4 regions of the Glutamicibacter sp. St.4D3 genome follow, and region 2 is predicted to be linked to each of the others. Evidence: riboswitches for the same ligand, from Rfam matches in the RefSeq annotation. Region 2 holds a riboswitch; each other region holds the start of a gene.
The links. Region 2 has a riboswitch for thiamine pyrophosphate ahead of AC6I21_RS01300 (3-oxoacyl-ACP reductase). Riboswitches for the same ligand answer to the same signal wherever they lie in the genome.

Region 1: another riboswitch for thiamine pyrophosphate. It lies ahead of thiM (hydroxyethylthiazole kinase); the one in region 2 lies ahead of AC6I21_RS01300 (3-oxoacyl-ACP reductase).
Region 3: another riboswitch for thiamine pyrophosphate. It lies ahead of AC6I21_RS11865 (ECF transporter S component); the one in region 2 lies ahead of AC6I21_RS01300 (3-oxoacyl-ACP reductase).
Region 4: another riboswitch for thiamine pyrophosphate. It lies ahead of thiO (glycine oxidase ThiO); the one in region 2 lies ahead of AC6I21_RS01300 (3-oxoacyl-ACP reductase).

Annotation. Positions count from the first base shown of each region.
Region 1 is NZ_AP039380.1:51,870-55,204, reverse strand. It holds gene AC6I21_RS00265 (hypothetical protein) at 1-1,590, shown strand; TPP riboswitch at 1,657-1,751, shown strand; gene thiM (hydroxyethylthiazole kinase) at 1,743-2,528, shown strand; gene thiE (thiamine phosphate synthase) at 2,597-3,238, shown strand; gene AC6I21_RS00250 (bifunctional hydroxymethylpyrimidine kinase/phosphomethylpyrimidine kinase) at 3,235-3,335, shown strand, end outside.
Region 2 is NZ_AP039380.1:261,938-265,272, reverse strand. It holds gene AC6I21_RS01305 (LLM class flavin-dependent oxidoreductase) at 1-724, opposite strand, end outside; gene AC6I21_RS01300 (3-oxoacyl-ACP reductase) at 721-1,524, opposite strand; TPP riboswitch at 1,604-1,698, opposite strand; gene AC6I21_RS01295 (hypothetical protein) at 1,842-2,000, shown strand; gene AC6I21_RS01290 (HNH endonuclease family protein) at 2,147-2,875, shown strand; gene AC6I21_RS01285 (hypothetical protein) at 3,077-3,286, shown strand.
Region 3 is NZ_AP039380.1:2,564,258-2,567,592, reverse strand. It holds gene AC6I21_RS11885 (Na+/H+ antiporter subunit E) at 1-483, shown strand, start outside; gene AC6I21_RS11880 (MrpF/PhaF family protein) at 480-746, shown strand; gene mnhG (monovalent cation/H(+) antiporter subunit G) at 746-1,105, shown strand; gene AC6I21_RS11870 (DUF4235 domain-containing protein) at 1,196-1,438, opposite strand; TPP riboswitch at 1,566-1,722, shown strand; gene AC6I21_RS11865 (ECF transporter S component) at 1,789-2,409, shown strand; TPP riboswitch at 2,516-2,670, shown strand; gene AC6I21_RS11860 (ECF transporter S component) at 2,734-3,335, shown strand, end outside.
Region 4 is NZ_AP039380.1:2,243,160-2,246,494, forward strand. It holds gene AC6I21_RS10280 (thiazole synthase) at 1-30, opposite strand, end outside; gene thiS (sulfur carrier protein ThiS) at 36-290, opposite strand; gene thiO (glycine oxidase ThiO) at 434-1,546, opposite strand; TPP riboswitch at 1,543-1,655, opposite strand; gene AC6I21_RS10295 (GNAT family N-acetyltransferase) at 1,753-2,763, shown strand; gene AC6I21_RS10300 (OsmC family protein) at 2,859-3,293, opposite strand; gene AC6I21_RS10305 (GNAT family N-acetyltransferase) at 3,290-3,335, opposite strand, start outside.

The DNA of each region.
Region 1 (3,335 bases), 210 kb from region 2:
ATGACCGACCTGAGCGCCCCGCTGGGCTCGTTCGCCGTCGCCGCCGCCCTGGTGGCGCTGATCCTGCGGGCCCTCAGCCCGAGCGGGAGCGGGAACCTGCTGTCCCAGGCGCGCCGGTACGCCCGGTGGTGCGCGCTCATCGGATTCCTCGCCGCCGTCTCCACCGACTGGTTCGATGCCTTCTACCCGATCAGCGCGGAGGGGCAGGCGGTGCCCGGCGGCTGGCCGGGCGCGGTGGGGCGGGCCGCCACCCCGGCGCTGTGGGTCGGGTTCGTCTACGTGCTGGCCCAGTTCACCGGGCCGCGCGTGCAGCGCAGCGCCGACCCGCAGCCGCGCACCGGGTTGGTGCCGGGCAAGCTGGTGGCGGCCCTCGTCCTGGTCCTGGCCGGCTCGCTCACCGCGCTGTGGGCGGCGGGCGATGTGCCCTACCGGGCTCCCACCGCGCAGCGCGAGCTCAGCGGGGAGGAACTGAGCTACTTCATCCCGGCCGCCGACGGGTTGCGCCCGGCCGGCGAGGTGCTGCCGTACCTGGCCCTCTGCCTGGGACTGCTGGTGGCCGCCACCCTCCTGGCCAGCCTGGTGATCCTGCGCCGCAGGCCGCTGCCGGGGATCTCGCGGCACGACAACCGGATGCTGCGCCGGGTGTGGCTGAACCGGCTGTACCGCACCGTGGCCGTGGTCCTGGCCGCCAACGGCGCGGCCGCCCTGCACTACAAGGCCCGGTGGTTCCACCAGCAGGCCGCGGACGGGGACCTTGAGCGGCTGCGCGCGCTGGGCGACGGCTGGGATTCGGTAGGGAACTACGCCGTGCTCGGCGTCGCCCTGGTGATGCTGTTCTGGCGCCCGCCACAGAACTTCGAGGGCGTCACCGCCGTGCCGCGGCATCCGGTGCGCGCCCTGCGCGACCACCTGTTCGCCACCCAGTACTTGGCGCTGGGCGCCTCACTGATCCTGCTGCTCGTCCTGTGGCCCACGCACTCACCGCAGCCGCAGGCCCTGCCCGATGCACGGCCGGGGATGCACCTGATGGTGCTGATCACCGGCGCCGCCCTGCTCTACCTGGTGATCACCGGCAGCAGCATGGGGTACGTGCACGGCAAGGCCGGTCGGACCGGGCCCCGGCACTGGGGACCGCTGCCGCGCTGGATCTACCCGGTGGCCGGGCTGCTGATGGCCGCCAGCGTCTACTTCCTGCTGCGCCCGCCACTGGACTACCTGTGGGGGCTGGTCACCGCCCCGGCGGCGTTCATCCTGCTGCTGGTGGCGGTGCTGTTGCTGGCCCACGCCGCCGTGCGCCTGGCCAGCCGGCGGATGCAGGTGGCCTGGGCGGTGGATGGGCACTGGGAGCGCTGGTACCGGCAGGTGATCGAATTGCGTTCGCTGCGCACCGTGACCGCCGCCCTGGGCGCCCTGCTGTTCTGCGGCTACGGGTTTGACTACGGATGGGTCGGGCTCAGCCTGGCGGTGCTGTGCTTCCCGGCGCGGCTGCTCATCCCGCACCCCGGCCCCGAACGGCACCCGGCAGCGGCACATGGGCGCCCGGCTGCTGCCGGCCCTGCAGCACCGCCGGGCGCGCCGGGCCGGCCCTGACCGGGGGCGGCGCGGTGCGGCGCGTCACAGGTTTGTCAACGGGTGGGCGATTGCGTACGCTCGGTCACGAGTGACACGGGGTGTCGGCGCCGCCGACTGAGATGACACCCGTCGAACCTGAACTAGTTCAAACTAGCGGAGGGATGTCGCACATGACCCTGCCTGCCGTGATCCATTCACTGCGCCACACCAGCCCCCTGGTGTTCTGCCTGACCAACACCGTGGTCGCCAACTTCACCGCCAACGCGCTGCTGGCCGCCGGCGCCGCCCCGGCCATGACCAACCTGCCCGGGGAGGCGGGGCCGTTCGCGAAGACCGCCTGCGCGGTGCTGGTGAACCTGGGCACCCCCAGCACCGAACAGCTGGCCGCCATGGATGAGGCGATCGAGGCCGCGAACCAGGCCAACACGCCCTGGGTGCTGGACCCGGTGGCCGTTGGCGCGCTGCCGGTGCGCACGCGCTACGCCCAGCGCATCGTTTCGCTGCGCCCCGCCTTGATCCGCGGCAACGCCTCGGAGATCATGGCCCTGGCCGGGCACCAGTCCACCGGGCGCGGGGTGGATTCGGCCGACCCCGTGGCCGCGGCCATCGCCGCCGGGCGGGAACTGGCCGAACGCCACGGCGCGGTGGTCGCGATTTCCGGGCCGGCCGACGCCGTGGTCAGTGCCCAGCGCACGGTCATGGTGCACACCGACGGGATCGAACTGACCCGCGTCACCGGCGGCGGGTGCGCCCTGGGTGCGTTCGCCGCGGCGGCGATCGCCGCCGGGCAGGACGTGTTCACCTCCACCGTGGCCGCCCACGCCTATTACGGGCGGGCCGCCGAACGCGCCGCCGCCCTGTCCCTGGGGCCGGGCAGCTTTGCCGCGCAGTTCCTCGACGCCCTGGCCCTGACCGATCCGCAGGAACTGGGTGCGGTGCGCATCGAGGAACTCTAGATCCCTCATTCTTCATTCCGCCCACGAGTCAACCCGCCGGCCCCGCAGGGGGCGGTTTAAGGACAATCATGCGAAATCTCGGCGTATATTTGGTCGCCAACACCGCCAGCTGCACCCCACACCGCACCCTTGAGGTCATCCAGGCCGCCGTGCAGGCTGGCGTGCAGTGGATCCAGCTGCGCGCCAAGGAGGAAAACGCGCGCGAATTCTATGAACTGGCCCTGGCCGCCGGTCAGCTCACCGCGGGCCGGGCCGAACTGCTGGTCAACGACCGGGTGGACGTGTACCTGGCGGCACGGGCCGCCGGGGCCGCGGTCACCGGGGTGCACATCGGGCAGCAGGACCTGCCGGTGCAGCGGGTGCGCGAACTGATCGGGGACGCCACCTTGGGGTTGAGCGCCTCCACCGATGAGCAGCTGGCGGCGGCGAACGCGAACGCCTCGATGATCGACTACCTGGGCGTCGGGGCCATCCGGGCCACCCCCACCAAGAAGGACCACCCCACCCCGATCGGGATCGAGGGCTTCGCCCGGGCCCGGAAGATCGCCCAGCTGCCCTGCGTGGCCATCGGTGCGCTGCAGGCCGAGGACGCCCCGGCGCTGCGCGCGGCCGGGGCCGAGGGCATGGCGGTGGTGCGCGCCATCTGCTCCAGCACCGACCCCGGTGCGGCCGCCGGCGGGCTGCTGCGCGCCTGGCAGGAGGCGAAATGATCCACAACATCCTGTCCATCGCCGGTTCCGACCCCTCCGGGGGCGCCGGAATCCAGGCGGATTTGAAGGCGATCGCCGCGACCGGGGGCTACGGGAT
Region 2 (3,335 bases):
TCTGCCGATCGGCGGCCACCGCGTACACGGCCTCGGCATACTTCGCGGCCAGCTCCCGACCCTGCGGGGAGGAGCCGGCCTGGAACAACACCGGGGCCCGCTGCGGGCCGCCGGGAACGTTCAGGGGGCCACGCACCGTGAAGTGCTCCCCCACGTGTTCGATGGGCTGCAGAAGTTCCGGGCTGGCGAAGTCCCCGTCCCGGCTGGCCTGTATGGCCTGGGCCGGGAAGGAATCCCACAGTCGGCGCACCACCTGAATGAATTCATCGGCTCGCGCATATCGGGTGTCATGGTCCCCCAGCCCGGGCATCGAATGGTTCTGCGCCTCGGCATCCCACATGCTGGTGACCACGTTGACCCCGGCCCGTCCGCCGGAGAGGTGGTCCAGGCTGGCCAGCATTCTGGCGGCATGGAATGGGGAGTAGAAGCTGGAGGAGACAGTACACACCAAGCCTATGTGTTCGGTGTGCTGGCTCAACGCCGAGAGCAGGGTCAGCGGCTCGTAGAACCAGGTGGGTCCGGCCTTTGCGGCCTGCGGGGAGATGGATTGGCCGTCGGCCAGGAACACCGCGTCCAGCAGCCCGCGCTCTGCGGTCTGCGCCAGCTGCGTGTAGTACCCGGTGTCGCCCAGGCGTTCGGCAGCGGAGTCCGGGTCCCGCCAGGCAGCCTGGTGGTGGCCTGCACCGTAGATGAACAGGTTGAGTTTCAATTGCTTGGGGCTCATCCCTTGACCAGTCCCCCATCCACGATCAGGTTCTGTCCGGTCACGCCGCGGGCCCAGGGGGAGGCGAAGAACAGGACGGCGTCCGCCAGTTCGGCCGGGCTGGTGACCTTGCGCAGCGGTGTGCCGGAGGCGATGAAGTCAAAGACCTCTTCCGGGGTGGCCGCGGAGGCGTCGGTCGTGCGCAGCAGTCCGCCCGAGACCATGTTCACGGTGATCCCCTCGGGTCCCAGGTCATCGGCGAAGGTGCGGGTCAGCGACAGCAGTGCCGCCTTGGTGGCCGTGTAGTCGTGGTACGGGACCACCGGATGCTGGAAGAGGTTCGTGCCGATATTGATGATCCGTCCAAAACCGGCTTTGCGCATGTTCGGCAGCACGGCCTGGATTGCGGCGACCGGGGCCAGCACCGACCCGGTGAACTGCTTGCTCAAATCGGCCGCGCTGAGTTCGCCAGCCTTGGGCCGGGCGTCCCCGTTGAAGGAGAAGTCGACCAGCGCGTTGTTGACCAGCGTGGTCAGCGGCTTGCCGAAGTGCTCTTCGGCCTGGCGGACCAGGTCCTTCAGCTGCCCGGCTTCACGCACATCAGCCTGTACGGCCAGGGCCTGTTCGGGGTAGCGGACAGCCAGATCGTTGGCGGCCTGCCCCGAGGAGTGGTAGTTGAGGACCACGTTCGCTCCGGCGTCCAGGAAGGCGGTGCTGATGGCCGCGCCCAGCCCGCGCGCGGCGCCAGTGACCAACACCTGCTGCTCTGCCAGGGGCAGAGCACTGTTGCTGGTTTCGACGGTGGTGGTTTGTGTGTTCATGGTGTTCGAACTCCTTGAATGTGGGTCAAGGCGAACGGAACCCGGTGGATACGCCGCAGCCACTCAAAGGTGCGGGGCATCGTGGAATCCAGGACATTCCCTTCGCCAGTACTAACTGGTGCAGGTTCGACGGGTGTTTTCTCAGCCGCTGCGGCGGCACCCCGTGTCACTAACCCCATTCCTACCACATCCAGCGACCAGGCACCGACTTGGAGACTTTTTGGCCCGGACAATGCCGAGGCCGCGCCGTTGCCGTTACGAAAACGGACGGGACCGGACTCCTTGTCGCTTTGCCGGAACCGGCCTACGGTGAGGATATGGACACGGTAAATGACAAGGGCAAGGACCCCTACGCACCAGAAAACATCGACACCGGCGAAGTGTCACCCGAGCAGCTGAAGAAGTGGCGTGATGAGGGCGGGGCATCGCACACCCGTCCGGGCCAGGACGAGGATCCGGGAACCGCGACCAACTAGCGCGGTCTGCGTCACGGACACCACATGAAGGTGCCCCGGCGGTTCGGGCGATAGTGTCGCCCCGAAGCGATAAGGTGCTGGCTGTACACCACAGGCAGCACCTTATTTTTGGTGCGCCCACTGCATCGAAGGGAACCTTCTACCGCATGCGCAGCCCGCGTCGCTTCATCACCCTGGCCCTCTTGCTTGGCTCACTGTCACTGACCTCATGCTCGGCCGGGACGCTCAGCGATTTCAACCCCGACGCCGCTCCAGGGCAAACGCAGTCACAAGCCCCCTCCACCGGCGGCCCCATCACCGAAGAGCAAAGCCTTGAGTTCGCAGAATCGCTGGCGTTGCTTGAGGAAATCGACGTCAAGGGCCGCGCCCCGAAGACCGGGTACTCGCGCGAGGAATTCAGCAAGGGCTGGAAGGACCCCGACCGCAACGGGTGCGACGCGCGCAATGACATTCTCGCCCGGGACCTGAAGGACGTGGAATACCGGGAGGGACGCATTGAATGCGTGGTGCTCAGCGGCGTACTTGATGACCCCTACACCGGCAAGAGCATCTCCTTTGTGCGCGGGCAGGGAACCAGCAGCGCGGTGCAGATCGACCATGTGGTGGCGCTTTCGGATGCCTGGCAGAAGGGCGCCCAGCAGTGGGACGCCGAAACCCGCCTGAACTTTGCCAACGACCCGCTGAACCTGATGGCTGTGGATGGCCCGACCAATGCATCCAAGGGCGACAAGGACGCGGCAACGTGGCTGCCGCCCAACCGCTCCTTCCGGTGCAGCTACGTTTCCCGTCAGACGCAGGTGAAGGCGAAATATGACGCGTGGATGACAAAGGCCGAACAGGCGGCCATTGAGAAGATCCTGCGCAGCTGCCTCTAACCGCGCACACCCCCGGCTCACGGCGGTGAACCGGTTTTTCCTAGGTTTACCCTGCTCCCCGAGGCGCCGCTTCATCCCACTGCGGTAGGTGAGCAGGCACATCTAGTCCTTTCGGAGGATTCCTTCGGACAACTATTTGTGCAATTATTGTAATTACAGTCATTGGTTTTTCACGGGACAGCGTGGTCTACGGAACAAGGGATGCGTGATGCAGAGATGAAGATGCGGCTTCTGGGGGTTGCGCTTTTGGTGTGCGGTGCCGCGGTCTTCATCTTTGCCCTCAACGTCCAGCATCGTGAGTTGGCCTACGGTCTGCTTACCGGGGCATACCTGCTCTTCGTGCTGGCCGTATGCGCGCTGGTCGGACGAATCGTGGGAGCCTCGCGGGTGGGGCCACCCAGCGGCGAATGATCCGCACGCCCCCGTTGCGGCTCTGCACCGAAGCCGGCCACGATCACAC
Region 3 (3,335 bases), 1.0 Mb from region 2:
GTGGGGGCGCTGCTGTCCCTGCTGCTGGTCGCCTTGTTCCCGCTGCCCCCGGTGCGCCTGTCGGGGCGCATCAACCCGTGGTACTGCTTCCTGCTGCTGGGCTGGTTCATCATGCAGGTGGTGGCGGCCAGCCTGGAGGTTTCCTACCTGGCGCTTTTCCGGCGCCAGAAGACCCGCAGCTCCATCATTGCGGTGCGCCTGCACACCGACTCGGACCTGATCGTCACCACGGTCGGGCACGTGCTGACCCTGATCCCCGGATCGTTCGTGGTGGAGGTGGACCGTCGCAGCTCCACCCTGTACCTGCATTACCTCAACGCCTCCAACGCCATCAAGGTCGCCCGCTCCCGGGCGAAGATCCATGAAATCGAACGGCGGGTGATCATGGCCATCGGCAGCCACGACGAGTACGAGTACGTCAAGCAGGTGCGCAAGGACATCGCCCAGCGCGCCCGCCAGAAGGCCAAGGAGGCAAAGCGTTGAGCTACATCATCGTGGGAATCAGCGGAGTGCTGCTCTCGGTGGGTGCGGTGGCCTGCCTGATCCGGGTCGCCCGCGGACCCTCCATCCTGGACCGGGTGCTGGCCCTGGATGTGATGCTGCTGATCATCTCCGCCGCCCTGTGCCTGGAAATGTACCTGAACCGGCACACCAACCACATCCTGTTCGTGGTGATCGCCTGCGCCATCGGCTTCATCAGCTCGGTCACCGTCTCCCGGTTCGTTTCCGACCAGAGGAATGCGTGATGGATCAGTTCCTGGAAATTGTGGCCGCCGGCTGCATGATCGTCGGCTCGCTGATGTCATTGATCGCCGGCATAGGCCTGTTGACCTTCCCCGACCTGCTCACCCGGATGCATGCGGCCACCAAGCCCCAGGTGCTTGGCTTCCTGCTGCTGTTCATCGGGCTGGCCATCCACCTGCGCTCCTGGCAGGTGGTGCCGGTGCTCGCCCTGGCCTGGGGCGTGCAGCTGCTAACCGCACCGGTCTCCGCGCACATGATTGGCCGTTCCGGGTACCGCACCAAGCACGTGAAGCGCGAAACGCTGTACAGCGATGAACTGCGCACCGTGGTGGAGAACGCCAGCCGCCAGAACAAGGACTAGCGCCACTGCCGGCACCACGAACAAGGGCCTCGGAGCACCGCATCACGGTGCTCCGAGGCCCTGCCTGTCCACGGCGCAAACGCCGGGGAACTACTTGTTCAGCTTGGCCAACGCCTTGCGGGTGCCGCGGTCGGTGAGGACCTGGATGATTGCGGCCACCACGGAGGAGAAGACGGCGAACGCCAGGGCCTGGCGCATCGAGGCTTCGGCTTCGGCTTCCTGGCCGTGGCGCGGGGCATCATTGCCGGTGAATCCCTTCCACAGGCGGTCCACCAGCTTGCTGCCGACAAACCCGGCTCCCAGGGAAATGCCGGTGGCGAGCAGCTTCATCATTGGTTTCATTCTTCGCGCTCCTGTTCGCATGGGGACTTCTCTTTCTATCGAAAGCATATCCTGAGCTATGGTGGCATCGCAGACATGGCATCGGGTGATCCACGGATCGCCGGGGCAATCTGCTGACAAGAAACGACAGGGGAGCGTCATACCGTCCCCGAGGCTCACCGCGCAGCAAACGCCGGTGGCCGGGGACCGGTGGAAGACGCTGAGAGTGCGATAGATCGCAGACCCTCGAACCTGCTCCGGCTAGTACCGGCGAAGGAAGTCGAGAATCTCAGATGTGCGGCAGGGACAGCTCCCTGCGCATCCGCATGTGCTCCCCTCCTGAACCAGGAGGATGGAAGAAAATGGCAACAACCAAGCGAACCGGCGGCACCTCATGGAAGGTCGCGGACATCGTGATCGCCTCGGTCATCGCCGTGGCTTCGGGCGTGGTGTTCTGGGCGTGGAGCGCCAGTTACGGTTTCGTGACGCTGGCCTTCGCCGCGTTCCCGCCGGCCAGCGCGCTGCTCTCGGGCATGTGGCTGTTCCCCGCGGTCCTCGGGGCGTTGATCATTCGCAAGCCCGGTGCGGCACTGTACTGCGAACTGCTGGCCGCCATCATCGAGGCCCTGCTGGGCACCCACTGGGGACTGACGGTGCTGGTCTCCGGGCTGCTGCAGGGGCTGGGCGCCGAGCTGGTGTTCGCGCTCTTGCGTTACCGGGTGTGGAACCTGTTCGCCGCCATGCTGGCCGGTTTCTGCTCCGGCTTCCTCAGCGCCCTCAACGGTGCCTACATCACCGCCCACTTCGTGCACTATACCGCCGGGATGAAGCTGTTCCATGTGGCGGCGATGAGCGTCTCCGGGTTGCTGATCGCCGGGATCTGCTCGTTCTTCCTCACCCGCATGCTGGCCAACACCGGTGCCTTGGCCTCCCTGCCCAGCCGTCGGGCCCACCGGGAACCGGTGCTCACCCGCTCCCGCTAGGCGGCGCCTGGCGGCCGGAGCAAGAGCAATATGACGTCCGCCTCAAACCGGTCGCCGGTGCGGGTTCTGCCCGACCGGCATCCTGGGGTATGGTGGCAACGCAGACATAAACCGACAGGGGAGCGTCATACCAGCCCGCTGCCGTGCCGCCAGGCGCGTCACGGCAGGCGTAAGGGTAAAAGACGCTGAGAGTGCGATAGATCGCAGACCCTCGAACCTGCCCCGGCTAGTACCGGCGAAGGAAGTCGAGAATCTCAGGTATGCCCCCGGGGACGCGCCCCGGTTCGCATACATGCTCCCCTCCTGATTCAGGAGGATATTCAAGTGACAACAACACCGTTGCGGGCCAGCAGCTCGTGGAAGGTCGCCGACATCGTCGTCGCCTCGGTGATCGCCGTGGCTTCGGGCGTGGTGTTCTGGGGCTGGAACGCCGGTTACGGCTTCATTTCCCTGGCCTTTGTGGCCTTCCCGCCGGCTAGCGCCTTCGTGGCCGGGATGTGGCTCTTCCCGGCAGTGCTCGGGGCCCTGATCATCCGCAAGCCCGGCGCCGCCCTGTACTGTGAACTGCTGGCCGCGGTGATCTCCGCGCTGCTGGGCTCGCAGTGGGGCATCACCGTGCTGGTTTCCGGCATTGTCCAGGGGCTGGGCGCCGAGGTGGTGTTCGCGCTCTTCCGCTACCGGGTGTGGAGCCTTGGGGTGGCGATGCTGGCGGGGCTGGGCGCCGGACTGTTCGGTGCGCTAAGCGAGGCCTACCTGATGGCCTACTATGCGGAATACACCGCGGGCATGAAGCTTTTCCACGTGGCGGCGATGAGCCTCTCCGGCCTGGTGATTGCCGGCATCCTGTCCTACTTCGCCACCCGCGCGCTGGCGGCCACCGGGGCGCTTTCCGCGCTGCCCAGCCGCAGGGCGAACCGTGAACCGGT
Region 4 (3,335 bases), 1.4 Mb from region 2:
CGTGTGGGGTGCTTCGTTGCTCTGGGTCATCTTCCTCATCCTCCCTGTGCGGCGGTGACCAGGTCGATGCGCGCCCCGGGCGCCACCGTGTGGCTGGCCCAGGCGCTGCGCGGAATTACGTCCCCGTCGATGGCGAGGGCGATTCCCAGCCGGGAGCCGTCCACGGCCAGGCCTTGTTCGTTGATGAGCTTTTTGGTGTGCCCGGCGACGATGTCACGCACGGTGGCCCCGTCGGGCAGGTTCAGTCTCTGGCCGTTGAGCTGCACCTCGATCTCGGTGATTTCAGGCATTGCGTCTCGTGCCTCTCTTTCTGGTTGCTTTGGCTTTGTCTGGTGGCGCTCACCGGGGTGGCGGGCGGCGCCGGATGTCTGGGGTTGCCCGGGTTCGGGGCCGGCTGCGCGGCGGACAGGACCGCCTGATCGGGTGACCGGGATCAGTGGCTGGTGCTGCTGGCCGCGACCGGAAAGCGGTGCAGCCCCAACAGCCCACGGTGCGTCCCCGGGTCGGCGCCCAGCAGCAGGTCACTGGCGATCCGGGCGCCCAGGGGTGCCAGCAGGACGCCGTGGCGGAAGAACCCGTTGCTCACCACCGTGTGCGCGTCCACCCGGTCGATGATGGGCCGGTCATCGGGGGTGCCGGGCCGGGGCCGGGCGATCACCTCACGCAGGGAGGCGTCCATGATCCCGGGCACCAGGCGCCGGGCATCATCCAGCAGGGTGTACAGCGCCTCCACACTGACCAGGTCGTTGCCGTCCTCGCGGCTGCTGGCGCCAAGCACGATGCTGCCGTCGCTGCGCGGCACCAGGTACACGTTGCGCCGGTGCACCACCCCGCGCACCGTGTGGGTGAGCAGCGGGTGTAGGTGGGCCGGCAAGTGCAGGCGCAGGATGTCGCCGTGCACCGCCCGCAACGGCAGCCGCGGGGTGCCGGGCACCTGTCCCAGGCCCGTGGCCAGCAGCACCTGGTCCGCCTCCAGCACCCGCCCGGTCTGGGTGTGCACCCGCGCCGTGGCGCCGCAGTGCTCCACTTCGCTGACCTGCTCCCGGATCAGGTCCTGCCCAAAATGCTCGATGAGGATGCCGGTCAGCGAGCGCGGATCGACCTGGTGGTCCTCGGGGAATACCAGGGCTCCGGCGATGTTCCCGGCCAGGGCCGGTTCCCTGCGCCGCGCCTGGGAGCCCAGCAACATTTGGGTGGGCAACCCCAGCCGGTGGCGGACCTCCTCCAGCTCCGCCAGCGCCTGGCGGTCGGCGGCCTCGGCGGCGACGACCATGGTCGGGTTTTGCCGGTACGCCACCGTCGCACCGGTGGCCTGCTGCACGCGCGCCACCAGTTCCGGGTAGAGCTGCGCCGAGTCGGCCATCATCTGGTGCAGCCGGTCCTGTCCCCAGACGATTTCCGCGGCCGGGGCCAGCATGCCCGCCGCCGCATGGCTGGCGCCCCCGGCGGGGTCAGGGTCGCAGAGCGTGACGCGCACCCCGCGGCTGCGCAGTTCAAAAGCGGTACATAGTCCGGCGATCCCGGCACCAACGATCACGACATGCATCAGGGCACTTTCCTTCCTACGGCGGCATGACCCGCATCAGGTGTGGCGGTCGGCACGAAGCCCTCTCAGCCCGGATCAACAGATCGCGCAGGCTCCCGCGGAGTTAGAAGGATTATAGGCATGGTGCAGCTCACAAACACCAATTGCATGACGGCCGGTCCCGCCGGCGGGCCGCCGCACACACAACCCGTGGTTCACTGGGAGGCATGAACGCATCCGGCACCACTCACAACGCGCAGTCCTACCCCCGGCTCCTGGAGCGCAGCGACCCGTTGGCCCAAGAGCTGCTGGCCCTGGAAGAGCAGTTGCTCTCACCAGCGGTCCGGGGGGATGCGCAGCAGCTGGCTGTGCTGCTGCACGAGATGTTTGAGGAGGTGGGGGTCTCGGGCCGGCACTACACGAAGGACGAGATCATCGCGCTGTTGGCCACCCAAACGCGCACCGATAATCCCCCGGCCGCCCTGCACGCCCCGAGCCTGTTGGCCTTGTCCGAGCATCAGGTGCTGCTGCGCTGGCAGAGCACCGGGGTGCGTACCGCCCACCGTAGTTCCCTGTGGCAGTTGGAGCGGGGACGCTGGCAGCTGCTGTACCACCAGGGCACCGCCAGTGCCGTTGGCGCGCAGCAGCAGTCGACCCCGGCGCCACGCCCGGCCCCAGCCCCGGCAGGACTGGAAGCGACGAGGGCGCGTCTGCGCCCGCTGCGCCCCACCGACGCCCCGGCGGTGTTGGCCGCGTTCACCTCGGATGCGCAGATGAAGCGCCAGGGATCGGTAAGAACCCTGGATGAAGCCCACGCCTACATCGACCGGCTGCTGGCGTCCCCGCAGGAGCAGCGCCCCTACGCCATCGACGTGGACGGGACGCTGGTGGGCCTAGTGTGCGCGAGCCTGGACCGGGCCAACACGCTGGGCTGGTTCTGGTACTGGGTGGCCGCCGGATACCGCGGCCGGCAGCTGGCCAGCCGGGCCGCGGCCACCGTGGCTGATCACCTGCTCAGCAGTGGCGGCGTGCACCGGCTGGAACTGGGGGCGCGGGCGAACAATCCCGCGTCCCTGCGGGTGGCCCGGGCCGCTGGCTTCATCCAGGAGGGTGTGGAACGCGAAAAGTTCGTCATGGACGGCACCCGGGTGGATGTGCTGACCTTTGGACGGCTGCGCAGCGACCCGTTCCCGGCCATCGCCGCCCTGGAGCTGGAACCGGCTCCGGGCGAGGCATAGCTGCGCTGTATCCGCGGTTGGCCCCAAGCCGGGGTGCGCGGCCCGGAAAGGCGGGGGCGCCACCGGCATCAGCCGGCGGCGCCCCCCTCGCGTTCCTAGTTTTCGACCCGCGTGCTGGTCACCGGCGTGCCCAATTCCACGGTGCGTGAGACCGTGCAGTACTTGTCGTGTGAAAGCTTGATGATCCGGTCAACCATTCCAGCGGCCTTGCGCCCCTCCTCGGTGTCCGGGAACTTCAGGTCGAAGGACATGGAAATGTCCTTCATGCGGCTGGCCCCATCCTCGGTCACCTTGTATCCGGCGGCCTCCACCTTGAAGGTCTCCGGTTCACTGCGCCGGGTGGTGGCCACATCAACGTCAATTGACGAGCAGCCGGCAATGGCGGCCAGCAGCAATTCGACCGGGCTGAGCAGCCCCTCGCCCTGCCCGAATTCGATGCTGGCTCCGGTTTCGGTGCTGGTGGCGCGGTATTGGCGGCTGGTGGTGCGTTCGACGGTTACCGCACGTAATTCTCGTTTCTCTTCACTCATGACTCCATCCTGCCACTGTCCCCGCTGGGGTCGGAACCGGAA